2 regions of the Pseudomonas sp. MDV22-iso1 genome follow, and region 1 is predicted to be linked to the other one. Evidence: riboswitches for the same ligand, from Rfam matches in the RefSeq annotation. Region 1 holds a riboswitch; the other holds the start of a gene.
The links. A riboswitch is a leader RNA that binds a small molecule or an ion and turns the genes downstream of it on or off. The one in region 1 is predicted to bind cobalamin.
Positions count from the first base shown of each region.

Region 2: linked by a shared signal. The riboswitch ahead of AC3ZVB_RS14220 (ABC transporter substrate-binding protein) and the one ahead of cobW (cobalamin biosynthesis protein CobW) in region 1 are both predicted to bind cobalamin.

Region 1 is NZ_JBYVMF010000007.1:158,122-162,333, reverse strand. It holds gene AC3ZVB_RS11060 (cobalamin biosynthesis protein) at 16-429, opposite strand; gene AC3ZVB_RS11055 (CbtA family protein) at 426-1,133, opposite strand; gene AC3ZVB_RS11050 (CbtB domain-containing protein) at 1,145-1,336, opposite strand; cobalamin riboswitch at 1,456-1,682, opposite strand; cobalamin riboswitch at 1,921-2,135, shown strand; gene cobW (cobalamin biosynthesis protein CobW) at 2,236-3,297, shown strand; gene cobN (cobaltochelatase subunit CobN) at 3,301-4,212, shown strand, end outside.
Region 2 is NZ_JBYVMF010000011.1:7,905-12,116, reverse strand. It holds gene AC3ZVB_RS14230 (hypothetical protein) at 1-524, opposite strand, end outside; gene AC3ZVB_RS14225 (low affinity iron permease family protein) at 750-1,118, shown strand; cobalamin riboswitch at 1,796-1,990, shown strand; gene AC3ZVB_RS14220 (ABC transporter substrate-binding protein) at 2,136-3,149, shown strand; gene AC3ZVB_RS14215 (FecCD family ABC transporter permease) at 3,146-4,162, shown strand; gene AC3ZVB_RS14210 (ABC transporter ATP-binding protein) at 4,159-4,212, shown strand, end outside.

The sequences.
Region 1 (4,212 bases):
GGATTATCGAAGATTTTAAGCGGCACACGCCAATGCGAGGGTCGCCTGAGCGTATTTTTGTCGCGAAATCAGCAGCTTTGCCGGTGCGTCAGCCAGCTGTTCGGCGAGGGCCAGGGCGGCGCTTTCGGCGATGCCATAGCAACCCGTGCGCTCAAAGGCGATGTCTGAATGATGACTGAGCTGCCCGTGATAACCCGCCAACTGCTCACTGCTGAAGTACACGATCGGTAGCTCCAGCTGTTCGGCGAGTGCGATCAGGCCCGGTTCATCACGTTTCAGGTCGATGCTGGCAAGTGCCTTGATCTGGTGAAATTCAATCTGATGAGCCTGCAGAGCCTGATCGAGCAGCGCCCGCAACGTGCTGACAGGGCAGCCGCGTTGGCAGCCCAGGCCGACCACGAGTGTCTGCGCTGTGCTGGCATGGGTCATGCGCGGTATTGGCCTTCACCTTTGCGGCGGAACAACCAGGCGCTGATCAGGCCCAGGGCCAGCCAGAACGCGACGTTGGTCAACTGCGAAGCGATTTTGAATTGAGCTTCCAGCGCTTCCGGGGCGAGCATCGAGTGCACTTCCGGTTGCGGCGCGCCGATCACGTGGGGAACGGCCAGGATCGCCACGCCCAGGACTTTCATCAGCCAGTGACGGCTGAACACGATCAATGCGATACCGACGGCGGTAGAGGCGGCGGTGCCGATCCACCAGATCTGGCGTTGCGCCAGGTCGGCAGCGGCAGTGCCGGGCAATTCAGGCGGCAGGCCCAGGGTTGGCGCGAGCACGAACGTGGCGTAACCGGCCAGTCCCCACAGCAAGCCTTGCGCGGTGCTATTGGGCGCACGCAGAGTGTAGAGGCCAGCGAGCATCAAGGCGAAACCAACCGCTACAACCAGGTTGCCACCGGTGGTGGACAGCACGCGCTGCCAGCCGTCTTGCGGCTCCCAGGCTTCGGCATCGTGGGCATGAGCGGCCATGGCGGTGCCGGTATGCTCATGGATTTCTACCGCGGCAGGCTCTGATTTTTCGTAGGTCTCGGCCTGCATAATCAGCGGAGCTACCCAGAAGCTCTGCAGCAGGGTCAGCAGCAGGGCGGCCAGCAGCCCGGTGAACCCTGCGGTTTGCGCAATACGCTTGATCATGTCGGCAGGTCTCAATGGCACGGGAATGCGGAGCTGTGACGGGTATCGTGGGCGGCGTTGTGCACCGCTTCGATGTGGGAGAACCCGGCAAAGTACACAAGGCATGCGCCCAGGATCGACGCACACAAGGCGGCGGTCAGGCGTTGGGTCAGGGTCGTGGTGGTGCTGGCGGTGTTGCTGCCGGTGGTGCTGATGGTCGACATGGCGCTTCCCTCTGGTCTGTCAGCGGGTGAATAGAGCGCATGGAAGATCCCTGCGAATCGGGCACGCAGAGATGCAACAGCGCCCGCCCACCGCGGGTTTGTTATTCAGTGAAGGTGAAAATCACTGTGTGTTGCGGGCCGGTCTCCGGGCTCACGAGGGGCTGGGGCTTCGCCTCAACCTGCAAGAATCACCTTCCCATGCCGAACTGCTGGCACAGTGGATTCGATTCCTCACTCGCTTACCGTTGCGGGGGCAGCACCGGACTGACATGGCCTTGAGTAAAGCACATGATTCACCGGTTTCCCGTTTCACCCTGTGAAGGGCACCCGTAACAAGGCGTGTAGGAGAGCATGGGCGGGGGTTTGGCGTCAATTGGCAAGGGTTCTCAACTCGGTATCGAATGTCTGGGGTTTACTTGTGGTGAGGGGATTCAGCGAAACGTCGCACCGCCCCGTTGGGTCGCGAAGCGGCCCCTTCAGAAACCTTAAAAAGAGCAGGACTGCTGCGCAGCCCAACGGGGATAAATCCCCTCGCCACAGGGGCCGTGTTGCCTCACGAACATTGACCGGCCCCAAGACCATGCGTAGCCTTGCGCTTTCGAGGTTCTTCGGTATTTACCGAAGCTAAGAAGGGAACGCGGTTCAAGCCGCGGCTGCCCCCGCAACTGTGAACGGTGATGTTCGCTGCCACGCCACTGCAAACCCTGTCCAACGGGTTCGCGGGAAGGCGCAGCGAATGCCAGGCGAAACCGCCAGGCACGCCGTCAGCCAGGAGACCTGCCTCGAAACAGATTCTCACTACAACCGGGCGGGGTGATCCGGTGGCGAACTCTTCCGCGCGCGCACCTGTCGCAGCGATTGTCGTCCCGCATGCCCGCCACCTTGCCAAAGGGCATCCGATGAAAACACTGGCCAAACTCCCCGTCACCATCGTTACCGGCTTCCTCGGCTCGGGCAAGACCACCTTGCTGCGGCACATGCTCGACAACGCTCAGGGCCGGCGCATCGCCGTCATCGTCAACGAGTTTGGCGAGCTGGGCATCGACGGTGAAATTCTCAAGCAGTGCGCCATCGGCTGCACCGAAGAAGAAGCCAACGGCCGCGTCTATGAACTGGCCAACGGTTGCCTGTGCTGCACCGTCCAGGAAGAATTTTTCCCGGTCATGCGCGAATTGGTTGCCCGTCGTGGTGACCTCGACCACATCCTTATTGAAACCTCCGGGCTGGCACTGCCCAAGCCATTGGTGCAAGCCTTCCAGTGGCCGGAAATCCGCAGCGCCTGCACCGTTGACGCGGTGATTACCGTGGTCGACAGCCCGGCCGTGGCGGCTGGCACCTTTGCCGCTTTCCCGGACCAGGTCGATGCCCAGCGCAAACTCGACCCGAACCTGGATCACGAGTCGCCGCTGCACGAATTGTTCGCCGACCAGTTGGCCAGCGCCGACCTGGTGATCCTCAACAAGGCAGACCTGATCAGCCCTGAAGACCTGGCCCGTGTGCGCCTCGAAGTCGCCGAAGAACTGCCGCCCGCAGTCAAGGTCATCGAAGCCAGCAGCGGCCGCGTTCCGCTGGATGTGCTGATCGGCCTCGGCGCCGGTTCCGAAGAACACATCGACAGCCGCCACAGCCACCACGATCACCACCATGAAGGTGAAGACGACCACGATCACGACGCATTCGACTCTATTTCCATTGAACTGCCGCAAGCCGACGAAAGCCTGCTGATGGACGCGTTGACCCAACTGGTGGTCAAGCACGGCATTTTGCGAGTCAAAGGTTTCGCGGCGATTCCGAACAAGCCGATGCGGCTGCTGATTCAGGGCGTGGGCACGCGTTTCGACAAGCACTTCGACCGTCAGTGGGGCGTTGACGAAGCGCGCACCACGCGTCTGGTGTTGATCGGCCAGGCGTTGGACGCTGCTCAACTTGAAGCGCAGTTGCGCGCTGCGCTCAGCGTTTAACCCATGCACCTGCTCAGGACTCAGCCCGGCGGATTCGTCTCGGATGACAACATTGCCGACCTTGGACAAACCCCCGCCGAGCTGGTGATCCTGTGCAGCGGTGACTCCAGCCTGGCGTTGCTCGCCGAAGCGGCGCAGCAGCTGCCCGACGATTACCCGAGCGTACGCCTGGCCAACCCGATGCAGGTGCAGAATCACGCTTCGGTCGACCTGTATGTCGACGAAGTGCTGCGCCATGCCAAGGTGATCCTGATCTCGCTGCACGGCGGCATCGGCTACTGGCGTTATGGCGTCGAGCGGCTGGTGCAGTTGTCCGAGCAAGGGGTGCAGCTGATCCTGGTGCCCGGCGATGATCGCCCCGACCCGGAACTCAGCGACCTGAGCACAGTGGCTGCCGGCGACCGTGACCGGCTCTGGCAGTTTTTGCGCCAGGGTGGCCTGAGCAACGCGCTGGACTTTTTCCGCTGCCTGGCCAATCGCTGGCTGGGGCGCGATTACGCCTGGTCCGAGCCGCAAACCCTGCCGCGCACGGCCATCTACCACCCTCATAAAAGCCCCGCCGATCTGAAGGACTGGCAAGCCGATTGGCAAGCCGATCAGCCGGTCGCCGCCGTGCTGTTTTACCGCTCGCATTTACAGGCGGCGAACACCGCGTTTATCGATGTGTTCTGCCAGCGCTTGCAGGCAGCGGGGTTAAACCCGTTGCCGATTGCGCTGGCCAGTTTGAAAGAGCCCGGCTGCCTGGCGGCGGTCGAGGATTGGCTGGATGAGGTCGACGCCGGGGTGATTCTCAACACCACCGGTTTCGCCCAGTCCAGCCCTGAAGCACCGCATTTGCGACCGTTTCGTCGCAATATTCCGGTCATTCAGGCGATCTGTGCTCAAGACAACGAGCCGGGTTGGCGTGCCAGTGAA
Region 2 (4,212 bases), on a different contig from region 1:
GGCGGGACAGACGTTTCATACGGTCGCTGCGCCCCGAAACCACCGGAAGGAGGATTGGAGCTGCCCATGGCGGGGTCACTGTCGCGGGTGGTGGTATAGGCCGCAGACGTGCCCGCTTTCAGGAATCGCGACAGGCCGAAGCCCAGGGCAACACTGCCGGCAATGAACAGCGTGGGGTTGCTGCGCGCCAGATTGGCTGCATCGTGCAGCAGCTGTTCGGCACTTTTGCCACGCAGATTACCGGCCAGCCCGCTCATGGACTCGGCCATGTCGGCCAGGTAATCGGACATGCCGAGCGTGTCCTTGCTTTCAATCTCGGAGACGAAAGATTTAGCCCCCTGGGCCAGTGCCTCGATCTGGTCTGCCGCTGTATCACGGTACTGCCCGAACTGCGCATCCGCTTGCTGGCGCGCATCACCCAGGGCCTCGGTAACGCCCTCCTTCAAATGTTGAAAATCGGCTTCCGGTCTTCCGGAGTCCTGACGATCGGTCTGACCGTCAGTCCTGCTGTCTGAACTATTCATGACGTCCCTCGCTGTTCAAAAAAAGCGTTATCGGGTACGCCACGAGCGCTCGCAGCCCCCCTCAGTTCAGATGACGGAGCGACGTTGAAAGGAGTTCCAACAAAATGATGAGCGACGTGAGCCCTCGGATACACGGGAGGAAAACGCTCACGGACAAAGGAGAAGTAAAAAGAATTTCAAAGAATCACTGCGGTCTATCACTGACCATCGCAAGAGTAGGCATTCATGAAATTCGCACAATTCTGCCAGGCACTCTCCAATCGAGCCGGCAGCTCAAAAACCTTCCTCACCGCCATTGTCCTGATCATCGTATGGGCGCTCACAGGTCCCTATTTCCACTACAACGACACGTGGCAACTGATCATCAACACCTCCACCACGATCATCACGTTCCTGATGGTCTTCCTCATCCAGAACACCCAAAACCGCGACAACGATATCTTGCATCTGAAAATCGACGAGTTGATTCGAGCCACTCAGGAGGCACAGAACGCGACGTTGTCATTGGACAAAATGGGCAGTCGGGAACTGCGCAAGCTGCGTAAGCATTACAGCGCTTTGGGGGATGTTGAGGCGATCAAGGTGAGTGATTGAGGCCTACGGCGAACGCACCCAATACCTGGAAAAAACGCAGTTCGGTCGGCTTTTGATCTGCACTTGATCTGCACTTGATCTGCTTTTGATTTGCTTTTGATCTTCTTGCCCCCTCGTAAGGCCGAGCGCAGGTTCTGCGCAGTGGGCAACCCGGCAAGGATGCCGGGTTAGCCGCCCCCGGCCATGGATGGCCGATGGCGGCGGGCCCACGGAGCAGGACCGGAGCGAGGGTATGCCGAGCCCAGGCGAGGCACCGGACGAAAGGGGCAAGAGCGTTTGGTTACTTGGCGCTTTTCCAAGTGACTCGCCGTAAGGGCGAAACCAATAGCCGCCGTAACCGCAGAAATGGATATGTACACCAGCAACAATCTCACCGCCGATCAGGCCGCCATCGCTGGCAAGCCAGCTCCCACAGTTTGATCGGGTACATCAGCAAATATCGACCGGCTATGAGGGCGCCATCGCCGGGCAGGCCACACACAGTTTGATCGGTGTACATATGGGAGAAACTTGCTGCCTGACAGGTCGCCATCGCGAGCAGGCTAACTCCTACAGTTAATCCGGGAGCATCTGGGGGATGTGGCTTGGTTGTCAGGACGCCATCGCGAGCACGCTTTGCTCCTACAGTGGATCTGGGTGCATCGGGGTTAGACAGGTTCCCCTCGGACGGTCTGATCGACTACCATGCCGCCGCCGGTTTCCACATGGGATTAATAGGGAATCCGTGATGCTCACACAGCATCAAACGGAACTGCCCCCGCAACTGTAGATGCTGAGCCTGCTCCACGAACGCCACTGGGATCATCCCCGGGAAGGCCGGGGCCAGGCGATGACGCATCAGTCAGGAGACCTGCCGGCCAAGCAAATCACTAACCGGCGGGGTGTCCGGGAAGGACATCCTTGCCGCGTGCGTCACTTCGGTGATCGGCCTTGCACTGCCTTTGCAGCAGCGTTCGATGATGTGTTTCCAGACCGTATACCTCGGCTTCCCTGTACGGTTCAAATGGAGATCGCCCCATGCTGCTGCCCCGCTTCGCCACCCTCCTCTCGGGCCTGGGTTTTTGTGCCCTCGCCCAGGCGACCCCGACTCAGTACCCCCTCACCGTCGAAAACTGCGGCAGCACGCTGACGTTCCAGCACGCGCCTGTCCGGGCCGTGACCATTGGCCAGGCCGGCACTGAAATGCTCTATGCCATGGGTTTGAGCGACAAGTTGGTCGGCACATCGCTGTGGTTCAACGATGTCCTGGCCACGTACAAAGCCGAGAACCACAAGATCGAACGCCTGGCCGACAACGAGCCGAGTTTCGAAGCGGTGATCGGCAAACGTCCTGAACTGGTGGCGGTGGAGCTGGAATGGATGGTCGGTCCGCAAGGCGCAGTGGGCACTCGCGAGCAGTTTCATGAGCTGAATATTGCGACCTACCTGATGCCCTCCGATTGCGAAGCCAAAGACAACCTGGTCGGCGCCGATGGCACGCGGCTGGAGGCGTTTCGCATCGACAGCATCTACAAAAGCATCAGCCAATTGGCGCAGATCTTTGATGTTCAGGGCCGCGGCGAGCAGTTGAACGCCGAACTCAAGGCCAGCCTGGCGAAGTCGATGGCCACGGTGCAGAACAAGGACCTGAAGCACACCAGCGCGCTGTTCTGGTTCTCCAGCGCCAGCCTCGACATCGACCCGTACGTCGCCGGCCACAAGGGCATCCCGGATTTCATGCTCAACACCTTGGGCGTGCGCAACGTCGTTGAGTCCAACGAGGAATGGCCGACTGTGGGCTGGGAAACCATCGCCAAGGCCAACCCGACGTTCCTGGTGATTGCACGTATGGACCGCCGACGATTCCCTGCTGACGATCATGAAAAGAAACTGCAATTCCTGCGCAGTGACCCGGTGACGCGCAACATGGACGCGGTGAAAAACAACCGGATCATTATCCTCGACGCCATGGCGATGCAGGCCAGCGTCAGAATGTTCGATGGCCTTGAAACACTGGCGACCGCCATCAATGGCTACGACCTGCCGCAATGACCAGGACGTTGATTCGCACGCTGCTGGCGTTCGTGACACTGCTGCTGGCAGTGATCGCTGGCGTGGCCATTGGTGAAACGCCGATCGAGCCGGGCGTGGTGTTCCAGGTGTTGGCCAACAAGCTGTGGGCGGCCGGGCATGTGCTTGATCCCATCGACGAAGGCATCGTCTGGAACTACCGCCTGACCCGCGCCCTGGTGGCCGCTGCCTGTGGCGCCGGGCTGGCGACTTGCGGGGTGATCCTGCAGTCGTTGTTGCGCAATCCGTTGGCTGATCCTTACCTGCTCGGCATCTCCGCCGGCGCGTCCACAGGTGCCGTGCTGGTGGCGTTGCTGGGTGTGGGGGCTGGCGCGGTTTCGTTGTCCGCCGGGGCATTCGCCGGCGCGGTTGCGGCCTTTGCCCTGGTGATTCTGCTGGCGCGTGTCAGCGGATCGTCCAGTGGCACCGGGCAGATCATTCTGGCGGGAATCGCCGGCTCGCAATTGTTCAATGCGCTCACGGCGTTTCTGATCACCAAGTCGGCCAGTTCCGAACAGGCGCGCGGCATCATGTTCTGGCTGCTGGGCAATCTGAGTGGCGTGCGCTGGCCATCGGTGTGGTTGTCGGTGCCCGTGGCGTTGCTCGGTCTCGCGGTGTGCCTGTGGCACCGGCGAGCGCTCGACGCCTTCACGTTTGGTGTCGACTCCGCTGCGTCGCTCGGCATTGCGGTACGCCGGGTGCAGTTTTTGCTGGTGGGGTGCGCGGCGCTGGTGACGGCGGTGATGGTGTCGATTGTCGGCTCCATCGGGTTCGTCGGGCTGGTGATTCCCCATGCCGTGCGCCTGCTGCTGGGGACTCGACATGCGCGCTTGCTGCCTTACAGCGCGCTCGGAGGTGCGCTGTTCCTGATTGCCGCTGACGTGCTGTCGAGGACGTTGATCAAGGGCCAGGTCATCCCGGTCGGGGTGATTACCGCCCTGGTGGGTGCGCCGGTGTTCGCGCTGATCCTGGTCGGTCGGAGGAATGCGCGATGAGTGCCGGTGAGTCTGTATTGAGCTGTACGGGGCTGGGCTTCGATGTCCGT